2 regions of the Nocardioides sp. dk884 genome follow, and region 1 is predicted to be linked to the other one. Evidence: predicted binding sites of a transcription regulator. Region 1 holds the regulator's gene; the other holds the start of a gene.
What was found. The regulator HrcA, encoded in region 1, represses chaperone genes, less so after heat shock. The targets are predictions, from matches to a motif close to TTGGCACTCGNNNNNNNCGAGTGCCAA.

Region 1 (7,086 bases):
ACGACGAGGCCGGGGTCGGCGGAGGTCTCGACGGCGCGCCCGCGCTTGGGCGCACGCCAGTCACCGGAGAGGACGTCGGAGCCGTAACGATCGGTCACCCGCACCACGCTAGGTCGGCCCACCGACAGTCCGGGCGAGACGCGCCGCGCGAGGGTGTCGGTGTGACCTGCGCTACGCCTGGCGCTCGGCGGCCTGGTCGTCCTCGTCGTCCTCGGTGGCGTGCTTGCCCGCCTCGAGCAGGTCGGGCACGCCCTCGCCGGGCGGGAGGCCCTTGGCCAACGGGTTGTCGTCGGTGGGCCGCAGGTCCTCGGGCAGCTCGTCGTCCGGGATGTCGACGTGGACGTGCTCGTGGGACGGGGCCGGGTCGGGTCGCGGGGTCTCCTCGCTCATGCCCCGGAGTACCCGCTCAGACGAGAGGCAACCGGCGCTGCGCGCGCGGCAGGTGCTCATAGCCACGTCGGACGGCGTGCACCAGGTGCTCGCGCGGCCACGGCCACTCCGCCTCGGCCAGCGCCGCCTCGAGCGGTACGCCGCGCCCGGCGAGGTCACGGACGGTCTCGGCCACCACGCCGAGCAGCCCGCGCTGCTCCTCCACGAAGGCGCGGTCCACCGGGGCGCCGTGCCCGGGCACGACCACGGTCGCTGGGGTGGTGAGCGAGAGCACGAGGTCCAGGCTCAGCGGCCACTCCATCGGGTGGCTGTCCGGCCCGTACGACGGCGGGGCCGACTCCTCGACCAGGTCTCCGGCGAGCAGGACGTCGGCATCGGGCACCCGCACCACCAGGTCGCCGGCGGTATGGCCGCGACCGGGGTGGACCAGCTCGACGAGGCGGTCGCCCAGGTCGAGCGCGCGGGCAGAGGAGAACGGGTGGTCGGCGGGCACGACCTCGGTCGCGAGGACCTCGTCGCGGTGCGGGTCGTCGGGGTCGGCGGCGTACTCCCGCTGGGCGCGCGCTCCGGCCTCGGGGGTCGCGGCGGCGGCCACCTCGTGGGCGTGGATCGGGACCGGCCCGTAGGTGCGGCGGAAGGCGCCGTTGCCGAAGGTGTGGTCGAAGTGCTCGTGGGTGTTGACCACCCCGACGACCTCCCCGCGGCCCAGGCGGCGCACGTCGTCGATCACGGCGCGCGCCGCTGCGTCGGAGGCGTGGGTGTCCACCACGAGCAGCCCGTCCGCGCCGCCGACGAGCGTGACGTTGACGTCGAACCACTCGTGGCGTGCGACCCACACCCGGTCGGCGACCTCCCTGAAGCTCACCCGGGTGAGCCTACGGCGTCCCGCTCAGCAGGGGCCGGCGTCGAGCTCGCGGCGCAGCATCGCGCTCAGCTCGGCGGCGCTGCGCGCCGGCCGGGGGAAGGTGAGCGTGGAGCGGTGGGCGCCCTGCAGGTCGACCCAGCCGACGTCGACGCCCTCGCGGGTCAGCGCGGAGAGCCCGACGCCGAGCACCTCCTCGAGCGGGGTGGCGGTGGCCGTGGCGACGGTGCGGCGCAGCCGGTCCTGGTGCTCCTCGGCGACGTGCCGGGCGATGCGCTGGAGGTAGCCGGTGTTGAGCTCGTGGTCGGGGGAGCGGAACAGCGGCAGGGCGACCTCGACGGCCGGGGCCCCGGGCGGGGCGAGCAGGACGGTCTCGGGGGTCAGGACGACCGTCTCGCGGGACTCCGCGCAGCAGCGGCAGCTGGTGGTCCCGCACACCGCGAGACGACCGGAGACCAGCAGCTGGGTGTTGCGCTCGACGGAGCCGGGGGCGCCGAGCCCGCTGCTCACGGTGATCGTGGCGCGGGCGCCGCGGGCGGCGGCGTCGGCGAGCCCGGAGCCGGCGGGGCAGTGGAAGGTGGGGGTGCCGTGACGGTCGTCCACGCCGAGGCCGGTGGCGGTCGTGTCGACCACGGAGTCGGTGCGGCCATCGACCGCTCCCTCGATGGTCCCCTGGATGGCTAGGGTGACGGCGGCGGGGCAGGCCAGCACGCTGCGCGCGTGGGCGGCATCCTGCTCGGGATCGAGCAGCGGGCGGGTGGTGGGGTCTGCGGTCACGGCTCCTCCTACGTAAGTAAGGCCAGCCTAACCTTCCTGCCTGCGCCGCGCGAGCGTGGATTCCACCGAGTGGGCGGGACGCCTAGTAGGATTGGCACTCCAGGATGTGGAGTGCCAGCGCCCTGTGTGCTGGACCCGAGACCGACAAGTTCGATGGATCAGGGAGGCGAGACATGCAGGAGGACCGCAGGCTCGCCGTGCTCCGCGCGATCGTGGAGGACTACGTCGCGACAGAGGAGCCGGTGGGCTCCAAGGCCCTGGTCGAGCGGCACGGGCTGGGCGTCTCGCCCGCCACGGTGCGCAACGACATGGCGGCCCTCGAGGACGAGGGCCTGATCACCCAGCCGCACACCAGTGCCGGCCGGGTCCCCACCGACAAGGGCTACCGGCTCTTCGTCGACCGGCTCACCACGGTGCGCCCGATGAGCAGCGCGGAGCGTCGCGCGATCTCCTCGTTCCTCGACGGGGCCGTGGACCTCGACGACGTGGTGCAGCGCTCCGTGCGCCTGCTCTCCCAGCTGACCCGCCAGGTCGCCGTCGTGCAGTACCCCACGCTCTCGCGCTCGACCGTGCGCCACATCGAGCTGGTGTCGCTGACCCCGACCCGGCTCCTGGCGGTGCTGATCCTGAGCACCGGCCGGGTCGAGCAGCGCCTCGTCGAGCTCGACTCCGAGATCGACGACCAGGCGCTCGCCGACCTGCGCGCCCGGGTCAACCGGGCCGCCACCGGCGAGGTGATCTCCGCGGCCGCGACGGCGCTGGGCGACATCGTCCCCGAGCACCCGGCGCCCGAGGCGGTGCACACCGCGGCCGTGGTCGACGCGCTCGTCGAGGCGATGGTCGACCACCGTTCCTCGGAGCGGATCGCCGTGGGTGGCGCGGCCAACCTCGCGCGCTACGGCGACTCCTTCGACTCCGCGGTCCGCCCGCTCCTGGAGGCGCTCGAGGAGCACGTCGTACTCCTCAAGCTCCTCGGCGAGGCGACCTCCGGCGGGGCGCTGACCGTGCGCATCGGCGCGGAGGGCCCCTACGAGCAGTTCTCCTCGACGAGCGTCGTGGCCACCGGCTACGGCCCGCGCGACAGCGCCGTGGCCACGCTCGGCATCGTCGGACCGACCCGCATGGACTACCCCGGCACGATGTCAGCGGTGCGCGCCGTCGCCCGCTACGTGTCGCGCATCCTCGAGGAGGGCTGACCGGCCCCACCGCCGGACGCCTCCACCCACTCCGGGCTGCCTCCCGGCAGCCCTCGCCCCGCACCGCCCCAGCAGAGAGAGCAGACGTTGAGCCAGGACCTGTACGAGCTTCTCGGTGTCGCCCGCGACGCGGACGCCGACACCATCAAGAAGGCCTACCGGAGGCTCGCGCGCAAGCTGCACCCGGACGTCAACCCCGACCCGGAGACGCAGGAGCAGTTCAAGGTCGTCAGCCACGCCTACGAGGTGCTCTCCGACCCGCAGAAGCGCGCGGCGTACGACCGCGGCGGCGACCCGTTCGCCGGCGCCGGTGCCGGCGGCTTCGGCCAGGGCGCCGGGTTCTCCTTCACCGACATCATGGACGCCTTCTTCGGCGGTCAGCCGGGCGCCGGCGGCGGACGTGGCCCGCGCTCGCGCGTCCAGCGCGGCCAGGACGCCCTGATCCGTCTCGAGGTCGAGCTTGCCGAGGCGGCGTTCGGCGTCACCCGCGAGCTCAAGGTCGACACCGCGGTGCTGTGCGAGACCTGCCACGGCGACGGTGCCGCCCCCGGCAGCCAGCCGGTCACCTGCGAGACCTGCCACGGCCAGGGCGAGGTCGCCCACGTGCAGCGGTCCTTCCTCGGCGAGATCCGCACGCTGCGCCCCTGCGCGGCGTGCCGTGGTCTCGGCTCGATCATCCCCGACCCGTGCCGGGAGTGCTCCGGCGAGGGCCGCGTGCGCTCGCGCCGCAGCCTCACCGTCAAGATCCCCGCGGGCGTCGACGACGGTGTGCGCGTGCAGCTGGCCGAGCAGGGCGAGGTCGGCCCCGGTGGCGGCCCCGCCGGCGACCTGTACGTCGAGATCCGGGTGGCTCCGCACGAGACCTTCGTGCGCCAGGGCAACGACCTGCACTGCACGGTCACGGTCCCGATGAGCGCCGCGGCGCTCGGCACCACGCTCACGCTGCCCACCCTCGAGGCCGACCTCGACGAGGAGGACCGCGAGGGCAAGGAGACCGAGTTCGAGCTCGAGGTGCGTCCGGGCACCCAGTCGGGCAGCCAGCAGGTGCTGCGTGGGCGCGGTGTGCCCGGCCTGCGCGGCGGGCGCGGCGACCTGGTGGTCGCGGTGGCCGTCGAGACCCCGACCCGTCTGGACGCCCGCCAGGAGGAGCTGCTGCGTGAGTTCGCCGCCCTGCGGGGCGAGGAGAACCCGGGCGGGCAGGTCCGTCCCGGCTCCAAGTCGGTCTTCGGCCGGCTGCGCGACGCGTTCAACCACTGAGCCGATGTCGCTCCCGGTCCACCTGGTCGACTCCGCCGACTCCCTGGTCGACGCCGCACCCGGCACGTCGCTGACCCTGGAGGGCGACGAGGCCCACCACGCCGTCGCCGTACGCCGCATGCGCGTGGGGGAGCGGCTGGTGCTCACCGACGGAGCCGGCACATCGGTCACGGCCGAGATCGCCGCCACCGGCAAGCGGCTGCTGAGCGCCACGGTGCTCGACGTGCGCCGGATCCCCGAGCCTGCGCCCGCGATCGTGGTCGTGCAGGCGCTCCCCAAGGGCGACCGCGGCGAGCTCGCGGTCGAGATGCTCACCGAGGTCGGCGTGGCGCGGGTGGTCCCGTGGGCCGCGTCGCGCTCGGTCGCGGTCTGGAAGGGCGAGCGCGCCGCGAAGTCCCTGGCCCGCTGGCGGGCCACGGCCCGGGAGGCCGCCAAGCAGTCGCGGCGCAGCTGGTTCCCGGTCGTCGACGAGCTGGCCTCCACCAACGACGTGCTCGCCCTGGTCGCCGACGCCCCGCTGGCGGTCGTGCTGCACGAGGAGGCATCGGTGCCGCTCGCCTCCCTCAACCTGCCAGCCGAGGGCCCGCTCGTGATCGTGGTCGGCCCCGAGGGCGGGCTCACCGACGAGGAGGTCGCCGCGTTCGTCGCGGCTGGGGCCGCCTCGGTGCGCCTGGGTGCCGAGGTGCTGCGCACCTCCACAGCCGGTGTCGCCGCGACGGCCGCGCTGCTGTCGCGCACCCCGCGCTGGTCCTGACCCCGGCGGCCCACCGCCCCGCCGGTCGTCGACCGGCTCGAGCGGGCAAGCCGTCACCCGCGCCCGCAGGTGCGGGCGCGGGTGACGGCGATCGAGCGGACGCGTCGCGCTCAGGCGCGCGACGTGGGTGCCCCCGGGGTCACGACCGCGGGGTGCGGAGGCCGGGGAGGCGGCGCAGCGCGAGCAGTCCGGCACCGCTGAGCAGCAGTGCGAGCCCGAGGCGCAGCGCGACCAGGGCACCCTGGCCGCCGGTGTGGGGCAGGTCGCCGGAGGCCACCACGGCCTCGTCGTCCTCCTCGACCCGGGCCTCGTCCTGGTCCTGGTCATCGCGCTGACCCTGGTCCGGGTCCTGGTCCTGGCCAGGGTCCGGGGTCGGCTCCGGGTCCGGGGTCGGGGTCGGCTCCGGACCCGCCTCCCGCTCGCGGTAGGTGTTGGTGACGGTGACCGCCGCGGTCTCCCCGTCGGTGATCGTGGCGGTGGCGGGCTCGATGCGTACCGGTCCGGCGATGACGGTGTCGGTGGCCCCGTTGGCTGTCTCGGTGACCGTGCAGACGGTGCCGGCGGGGATGTCGGTGACGACTGCCTGCGGGTGGGAGCCCGCCGGGGCGCCGGCCGGGATCGTGTACTCCCTGTCGAAGGCGTCCTCGGGGTCGTCGCAGTCGACGGCGATCACGACCTCGCCCTGCGCGCCGGCGGCGGGCCCGGTGATCCGCTTGGTGACCTGCAGCTGCCCGTAGGCGCGCTCGTACTCGTTGGTGGCCACGACCTCGACGATCGCACCCTCGGCGATCGTGACGGTGTCGGGCTCCAGGGAGGAGGCGGTGAGGTTCACGAGGGCGTTGTCGCCGTTCTCGGTCTCGGTGATCGTGCACTGCGCCCCGGCCGGCAGGCCGGTGAACGACAGGGTCTGGCGGCCCGCACCGGTCCCAGCCGGGATCGTGGCCGTGCGCACGACCGGGTCGCCGCCACCCTGCGGGGTGCAGGTGACCTCGACGACCACGCGGTCCTGGAGCCCGGCCCCGGTGCCGCCGATGGTCTTGATGACGTCGATCCCGCCCTCGGCGTACGGCGTGATGCGCACGCTCGCCACTGCCTCGAGGGTCTTCTCCTGGGCGAGGATCAGCTTCTGCGCGTCGGACCATCCGGGGGTGCTGCCGTCGTAGAGGTAAACGGTGCTTTCGGGGACCCTCACCTGGCGTTGGAGGGCGAATCCCTGGGGCGTGTCCCGGCTGACCGTGCGGACCCACAGCTGTGCGCCGGCCTGCACGGTGTCGCCGTCGACCAGCTGCTGGGTGCCAGCGGCGTCGCTGAACACCTCGACGCCGTCGACCAGCAGCGTCGCGGGTCCGTCGGCGGTGACGGTGAAGGGCCCGACCAGCTCCCCGGTCACGGGCGCCTCGGCCGTGTCGGGGGAGATCGAGAGGTTCGGCGCCGCGGGCTCGGTCGCGGGACCGTTGGCGAGTGCGTCGGCGACGATGGCCGACGTCAGCGCGTGCAGCTCGGGCTCGGCGGCGGGGTCGAGCACCATCCGGTCGGTGAAGTACCAGATCGCGGCCTGCGTGGCGGCGGCCTTGAGGTCGTCGGAGACGCCCGCCGGACGCGGCGCGGTGGGGAAGTAGTTCTCCAGGATGTAGCCGAGGTAGCCGATGTTCGGCACGTTGGCCTCGCTCCAGTCACCGCGCTTGTAGTTGATCCCGGCCCCCGTGCCGGTGAACATGTCGATGCAGTAGGTGAGAGCGTTCTCGCCGTGGCCGTCCTTCGCCAGGATCAGCCCCAGGTAGGAGTCCTGGTGGGGCGTGGATCCCTCCGGGGTTGTCTCCGGGTAGCCGGTGAGCGGGTCGAAGCTGGAC
Region 2 (7,086 bases), 2.1 Mb from region 1:
TCGGTGCCGCGCTGGGCATGTCCACCGACTCCGCCCGGTCGCTGGTCGGTGATGCGCTGGAGCTGGCGCACCGCCTCAAGCGCACCTGGAAGCTGGTCCGCGTCGGCAAGGTGCCGCTGTGGAAGGCTCGCCGGCTCGCGCAGCTGACGACCACCCTGCCGTTGGACGGGGCGGAGTTCGTGGACCGTCAGCTGGTCGCCTTTGTCGGGAAGATCAGCTGGGCCGGGATCGAGCGACTCGTCGACCAGGCCCGCGTGATGTTCGACCCCGAGGGTGCGGAGAAGCAGCGCCGTGAGGCGGCCGACGGGCGCCGGTTCGACGTGCGCACCGACGGGGCCACCCACGACGGGACCGTGCACGTCGAGGGGGTCCTCGACCTCGCCGACGCGATCGACCTCGACACCGCGATCCGGCAGGGCGCGGAGGAGCTCGGGGCCCTTGGCTCCACCGAATCGTTGGACGTGCGCCGTTCGATGGCCGCCGGTGAGCTTGCCCGCCGGCAGCTGGCCTTCGACCTGCGCGCCGAGGCGGGTGGGGGCTGCGCCTCGGTGGTGAAGCCGCGGCAGGTGGTCATCCACGTGCACCTGTCCGCCGCCGCGATCTCCCGCGACGAGGCCGGGATCGCGAAGGTCGAGGAGACCCGGTCCATCGTGTCGACCGACCAGGTCCGTGACTGGTGCGCCAACCCCGAGACCCAGGTCGTGATCAAGCCGGTGATCGATCTCGAGGCTCATCACCACACCGACGCCTACGCCATCCCGGACCGGATCGTCGAGCAGACCCGTCTGGCCCAGCCGGTCTGTGCCTTCCCGTGGTGCGAACGCCCCGCCCGACGCTGCGACACCGACCACGTCACCGCCCACGGATCAGGCGGCCCGACCTGCGCGTGCAACCTGGCGCCGCTGTGCCGACGACACCATCGGGCCAAGACCCACACCGCGTGGACCTACGACAAGACCGACGCCGCGACCTACCTCTGGCGATCGCCCCACGGGCTCCACCTGGTCAAGGACGACGGCACCACCCGCCTCGTCACCGCGCACCCGCCGGACGAGTAGATCGACCGCCCCGGACCCCGCCAGCAGCCAGTCGGCGGGGCCGCACCGCTGCCTGGTTTCGACGAGCTCGACCAACGGGTCTCCGTTCGACCGGTGGCGCCGGCTCGGCCCCCGTGGCGCCCGCGACCAGCACCCTGGGTCCACATTCCGGGACCGGTGCCCAGGTGCTGAAACGGGGCCCGTAAGGTGAGCCCTGCTCATCAAGAGGGACAGAGGGATACGGCCCGAAGAAGTCCCGGCAACCGCCACGAGCCTCCGCCTCCCGCCAGGGATCGGATCGTGGAAACGGTGCCAATTCCGTCCGGCGCGATGGTCGCAGCCGGAGAAGATGAGAAGGAGGTCCTTCATGAGCGCCGTTGTTTCCGAGTCGACCCAGGTCGCCACCCCGGCCCACGAGCTGCGCGATGGCGCGTTCGGTCACGCCACCGGGCTGAGCTGTCGTGAGTGCGGCCACCAGGTCGCCCTCGGGCCCCACTACGCGTGTCCGGAGTGCTTCGGCCCCCTGGAGATCGCCTACGACTTCCCCGCCGTCACCCGCGAGCAGATCGAGGCCGGTCCGGCCAACATCTGGCGCTACAAGGCGCTCCTCCCGGTGCCGAGCGACATCGAGTCCAGCCCCAACATGGAGCCCGGCTTCACCCGGCTGCTCAAGGCCGACAACCTCGGTCGTGCCCTCGGCATCGACAACCTGTGGGTCAAGGACGACAGCACCAACCCCACCAACTCCTTCAAGGACCGCGTCGTCGCCTGCGCCCTGAGCGCGGCCCGCGAGTTCGGCAGCAAGGTCTTCGCCTGCCCCTCGACCGGCAACCTCGCCAACGCGGTGGCCGCGGCGGGTGCGCGCGCCGGGATCAAGACGGTCGTCTTCATCCCGAGCAACCTCGAGAAGCCCAAGCAGATCAACTCCGCGATCTACACCGACTCCCTCGTCGCCGTGAACGGCAACTACGACGACGTCAACAAGCTCGCCAGCGAGATCGCGGGCGAGGAGGACGGCTGGGCGTTCGTCAACGTCAACGTCCGTCCGTACTACGCCGAGGGCTCCAAGACCCTCGGGTACGAGATCGCCGAGCAGCTCGGCTGGCGCCTGCCCGACCAGATCGTCATCCCGGTGGCGTCCGGCTCGCAGCTGACCAAGGTGCACAAGGCCTTCCAGGAGCTGATCAAGCTCGGCCTGGTCGAGGACAAGCCCTACAAGGTGTACGGCGCCCAGGCCACCGGCTGCTCGCCGGTCTCGGTCGCCTACAAGGCCGGCGTCGACGCGATCCGTCCGGTCAAGCCGGACACCATCGCCAAGAGCCTCGCGATCGGCAACCCCGCCGACGGCATCTACGTCCTCGACGTGTGCCGCCAGACCGGGGGAGCGGTCGAGGACATCACCGACGACGAGGTGCGCGACGCGATCGTGCTGCTCGCCCGCACCGAGGGCGTCTTCACCGAGACCGCCGGCGGCACCACGGTCGGTGTGCTCAAGAAGCTCGTCGAGACCGGCCAGCTCGACACCAGCCTGGAGACGGTCGTCATCAACACCGGCCACGGCCTGAAGACCCTCGACGCGGTGGCCGACGTGGTCGGCGCGCGCGCGACGATCGAGCCGAACTACGCCGCGTTCCGCGACTCCGGCATCGTCTGAGCCACCCCCAGCACCCGCACTCCAGGAGCCTCCCGTGAGCATTTCCGTCCGGATCCCGACCATCCTGCGCACCTACACCGGCGGCGAGTCCGAGGTGAGCGCCACCGGCGCGACCCTGGCCGAGGTCCTCGACGACCTCGAGGCCAACTTCGCCGGCATCAAGGGCCGCATCCTCGACGACAACGGCGCGCTGCGCCGCTTCGTCAACGTCTACGTCGGCAACGAGGACGTCCGCTTCCTCGACGACCTGGCCACCCCGACGCCGGACGGCGCCCAGGTCTCGGTGATCCCGGCCGTCGCCGGCGGCTGCTGAGCCACCGGCGCCGCCCGGCCCTAGGCTGGGCGACGTGGAGCACCACTACCGCCTCGACCTGACCTGGCAGGGCAACCGCGGCTCCGGGACGAGCGGCTATCGCGACTACGGCCGCGACGTCCTGGTCCGCGCCGACGGCAAGCCGGACCTGGCCGGCTCCGCCGATGTCCCGTTCCGCGGCGACGGCTCGCGCTGGAACCCCGAGGAGCTGCTGCTCGCGGCGCTGAGCCAGTGCCACCTGCTGTCCTACCTGCACTCCGCGGTGCAGCACGGCATCGTGGTCACCGGCTACGCCGACGCGCCCGTCGGCACCATGGAGCAGGTCGGCCAGGGCGGCCGGTTCACCTCCGTGGTGCTGCGCCCCCAGGTCACGATCACCGATCCCGACCAGGTCGCGCTCGCCCGGGAGATCCACCGCGAGGCGTCGGCGAACTGCTTCATCGCCGCGTCGGTGAGCTTCCCCGTCACCCACGAGCCGGTGGTCCTCGCGAGATGACCGACGTGCTGCTCGCGACCTTCGCCCTGATGCCCGACGGCGAGCCCGGCGGCGACCTGCTGGTGAGCGCCCTCGCCGAGCGTGGCGTCGACGCGGCCTGGGCGTGCTGGGACGACCCGGACGTCGACTGGGCGGGCGCGCGGTTGGTGGCGGTGCGCTCCACCTGGGACTACCACCGGCGTGCCGAGGAGTTCCTGGCCTGGGCGCGGCGCACCTCGGTCTCGACGCCGCTTCTCAACGGCCCCGAGGCCTTCGCCTGGAACGCCGACAAGGCCTACCTGACCGAGCTCGCCGACCTGGTGCCCACGGTCCCGACCGGGCTGCTCGACGACGCCACGCTCGTCGCCGGGCTGGAGGCTGCCCTCGCGCGCTGGGGGAGCGTGGTGATCAAGCCGCGGACCGGGGCCGGCGGGGTCGGGGTGGTGGTCGCGGAGTCGCTGGCCGACGCGCGGCTCGAGGGCCTGACCTCGGCGCCCTGGGTGGTCCAGCCGCTCGTGGAGTCGGTACGCACCACCGGGGAGGTCTCGGTGTTCGTCCTCGGCGGCGGGGCCGTCAGCCAGGTGGACAAGTCGGTCGCCGGCGCCGACGGCGCCGAGATCCGCGTGCACGAGCTGTACGGCGGCACCTCGCGCGCCGTCGCGCTGGGCGAGGAGCAGGCGGTCCTCGCCGAGGACGCCGTCCGGGCCGCGGCCGGGCTGACCGGGGCGGACCTCACCTACGCCCGCGTCGACCTGATGCGGTGGGAGGGGCGCTGGGTGGTGAGCGAGCTGGAGCTGATCGAGCCCGGTCTCTACCTCGACGTCGAGCCCGCCACCGCCGGCCGGTTCGCCGACCTGGTGGCCCGGCACCTCGTCTGAGCGCGACGTACGGGAGCCCCGAACTTCTTGCACTCGCATGGGGCGAGTGCTAAACATGGGGCTGGCACTCTTATGATGAGAGTGACAACACCGGTTCGATGCCAGCTGAGGTCGACGCGCCGGCGAGAAGGGTTCGCCGAGCCGCGCAGGCCGTCCGTCGCGGGCAGCCCATCGACCGGCCCCCAGAACTCCAATCGTTAAGGATCCCAGGAGTTATGCCGAAGCTTATTGCCTTCAACGAGGAGGCCCGACGCGGCCTCGAGCGTGGCATGAACACGCTCGCTGACGCCGTCAAGGTCACCCTCGGTCCCAAGGGTCGCAACGTCGTTCTCGAGAAGAAGTGGGGCGCGCCCACCATCACCAACGATGGTGTGAGCATCGCCAAGGAGATCGAGCTCGAGGACCCCTACGAGAAGATCGGTGCCGAGCTCGTCAAGGAGGTCGCCAAGAAGACCGACGACGTCGCGGGCGACGGCACCACCACCGCGACCGTCCTCGCTCAGGCGATGGTCCGCGAGGGTCTGCGCAACGTGGCCGCGGGTGCGAACCCGATGGGCCTCAAGCGCGGCATCGAGGCGGCCGTCGAGGCTGTCTCCACCCAGCTGCTCGCGATGGCCAAGGACATCGAGACCAAGGAGGAGATCGCCTCCACCGCCTCGATCTCCGCTGCTGACACCACCGTCGGCGGCATCATCGCCGAGGCGATGGACAAGGTCGGCAAGGAAGGTGTCATCACCGTCGAGGAGTCGAACACCTTCGGCCTCGACCTCGAGCTGACCGAGGGCATGCGGTTCGACAAGGGCTACATCTCGGCCTACTTCGTCACCGACACCGAGCGCATGGAGACGGTCCTCGAGGACCCCTACATCCTCATCGCCAACTCGAAGATCTCCAGCGTCAAGGACCTTCTGCCGCTGCTCGAGAAGGTCATGCAGTCCGGCAAGCCGCTGGTCATCATCGCCGAGGACGTCGACGGCGAGGCGCTGTCGACCCTGGTCGTGAACAAGATCAAGGGCACCTTCCGCTCCGTCGCGGTCAAGGCTCCCGGCTTCGGCGACCGCCGCAAGGCCATGCTGCAGGACATCGCGATCCTCACCGGCGGCCAGGTCATCTCCGAGGAGGTCGGCCTCAAGCTCGAGACCACCGACGTCACCCTGCTCGGCCAGGCCCGCAAGGTCGTCATCACCAAGGACGAGACCACCATCGTCGAGGGTGCCGGAGACCAGGCCCAGATCGAGGGCCGGGTCAACCAGATCCGCGCCGAGATCGAGAAGTCGGACTCCGACTACGACCGCGAGAAGCTCCAGGAGCGCCTCGCCAAGCTGGCCGGCGGCGTGGCCGTCATCAAGGTCGGCGCGGCCACCGAGGTCGAGCTCAAGGAGCGCAAGCACCGCATCGAGGACGCCGTTCGCAACGCGAAGGCTGCCGTCGAGGAGGGCATCGTCGCCGGCGGTGGCGTCGCCCTGGTGCAGGCCGCTGCGACCGCGTTCGACAAGCTCGAGCTCACCGGCGACGAGGCCACCGGCGCGAACATCGTCCGCGTCGCGACCGAGGCCCCGCTGAAGCAGATCGCCATCAACGCCGGCCTCGAGGGCGGCGTCGTGGCGGAGAAGGTCCGCAACCTGGAGCCCGGTCACGGCCTCAACGCGGCCACCGGCGAGTACGTCGACATGCTGGCTGCCGGCATCATCGACCCCGCCAAGGTGACCCGCTCGGCGCTGCAGAACGCCGCGTCGATCGCCGCGCTGTTCCTCACCACCGAGGCCGTCGTGGCCGACAAGCCGGAGAAGGCCGGGGCCATGCCCGACCCGTCCGGTGGCATGGGCGGCATGGACTTCTGAGTCCAGCCCCACCCCGCACCAACGACGAGGCCCCCGCTGCGGCGGGGGCCTCGTTGCATTTCCTCGCCGAGTCGGCGCCAATGGTGCGCCGAGTCGTCGCTTGTGGCGCTAGCCCGGCGCCGGTCGGGTACCACGAGATGGACGGGCGGACCGGGACGCCTGCGGGGCTGTGTGAGGGTGAAGACGTGAACGACGCGGCGCGACGCAGGCGGTTCGAGCAGCTGGTGCCGCCGATGATCGACCCGTTGCGGCGCTTCCTGATCCGGCGTACCGACCCGGCCACGGCGGACGACGTCCTGGCCGACACATTGCTGGTCTGCTGGCGCCGCCTCGAGCAGCTGCCGCAGGACCCGCTGCCGTGGGCGTACGGCGTGGCGAAGCACTGCCTGGCCAACGCCGAGCGCGCCGGCCGCCGGCAACGCCGGGTGGCGGCGAAGGTGGCCGTCCTCGACCCGCCGGCCTCCATCAGCCCCGGCCCCGGTGACAGCGCCGATGACCCGGTCACTCGCGCGCTCGCGCGGCTGCGTCCCGACGACGCCGAGCTGCTGCGGCTGTGGGCGTGGGAGCAGCTGGGCGCGGCGGAGATCGCGCAGGTGCTCGGGATCAGCGCCAACGCCGCCTCGATCCGCCTGCACCGGGCGAGGCAGCGACTGCGCGAAGAATTGGGAGAGCTGGGAAAGAGCGAGGGGCTTGCCGGACATGAGGAGTCGAGAGAGGGGAGGAAGCGATGAACGATCGGCCCGATGACGAGCGCCTGCGTGACCTGCTTCGCGGCGCCGACCCCGCTGCCTCCCTCCCGCCGGCCGACCCCTCCCGGGTGGCCCGTCTGATGGAGATCACGATGAGCGACGACCCCCTGACCGAGACCCGCCAGGACGGCACCCGCAA

Region 2: the regulator HrcA is predicted to act here: its motif matches at 4,384-4,410, upstream of groL (chaperonin GroEL).

The regions. Positions count from the first base shown of each region.
Region 1 is NZ_CP045649.1:2,876,364-2,883,449, reverse strand. It holds gene GFH29_RS13895 (DUF3097 domain-containing protein) at 1-98, opposite strand, end outside; gene GFH29_RS13890 (hypothetical protein) at 172-390, opposite strand; gene GFH29_RS13885 (MBL fold metallo-hydrolase) at 407-1,255, opposite strand; gene GFH29_RS13880 (hypothetical protein) at 1,280-2,029, opposite strand; gene hrcA (heat-inducible transcriptional repressor HrcA) at 2,203-3,225, shown strand; gene dnaJ (molecular chaperone DnaJ) at 3,313-4,482, shown strand; gene GFH29_RS13865 (16S rRNA (uracil(1498)-N(3))-methyltransferase) at 4,487-5,236, shown strand; gene GFH29_RS13860 (thioester domain-containing protein) at 5,376-7,086, opposite strand, start outside.
Region 2 is NZ_CP045649.1:690,796-697,881, forward strand. It holds gene GFH29_RS03335 (HNH endonuclease signature motif containing protein) at 1-1,058, shown strand, start outside; SAM riboswitch class I at 1,253-1,393, shown strand; gene thrC (threonine synthase) at 1,405-2,691, shown strand; gene GFH29_RS03345 (MoaD/ThiS family protein) at 2,726-3,004, shown strand; gene GFH29_RS03350 (OsmC family protein) at 3,039-3,500, shown strand; gene GFH29_RS03355 (ATP-grasp domain-containing protein) at 3,497-4,357, shown strand; gene groL (chaperonin GroEL) at 4,573-6,198, shown strand; gene GFH29_RS03365 (RNA polymerase sigma factor) at 6,384-6,929, shown strand; gene GFH29_RS03370 (hypothetical protein) at 6,926-7,086, shown strand, end outside.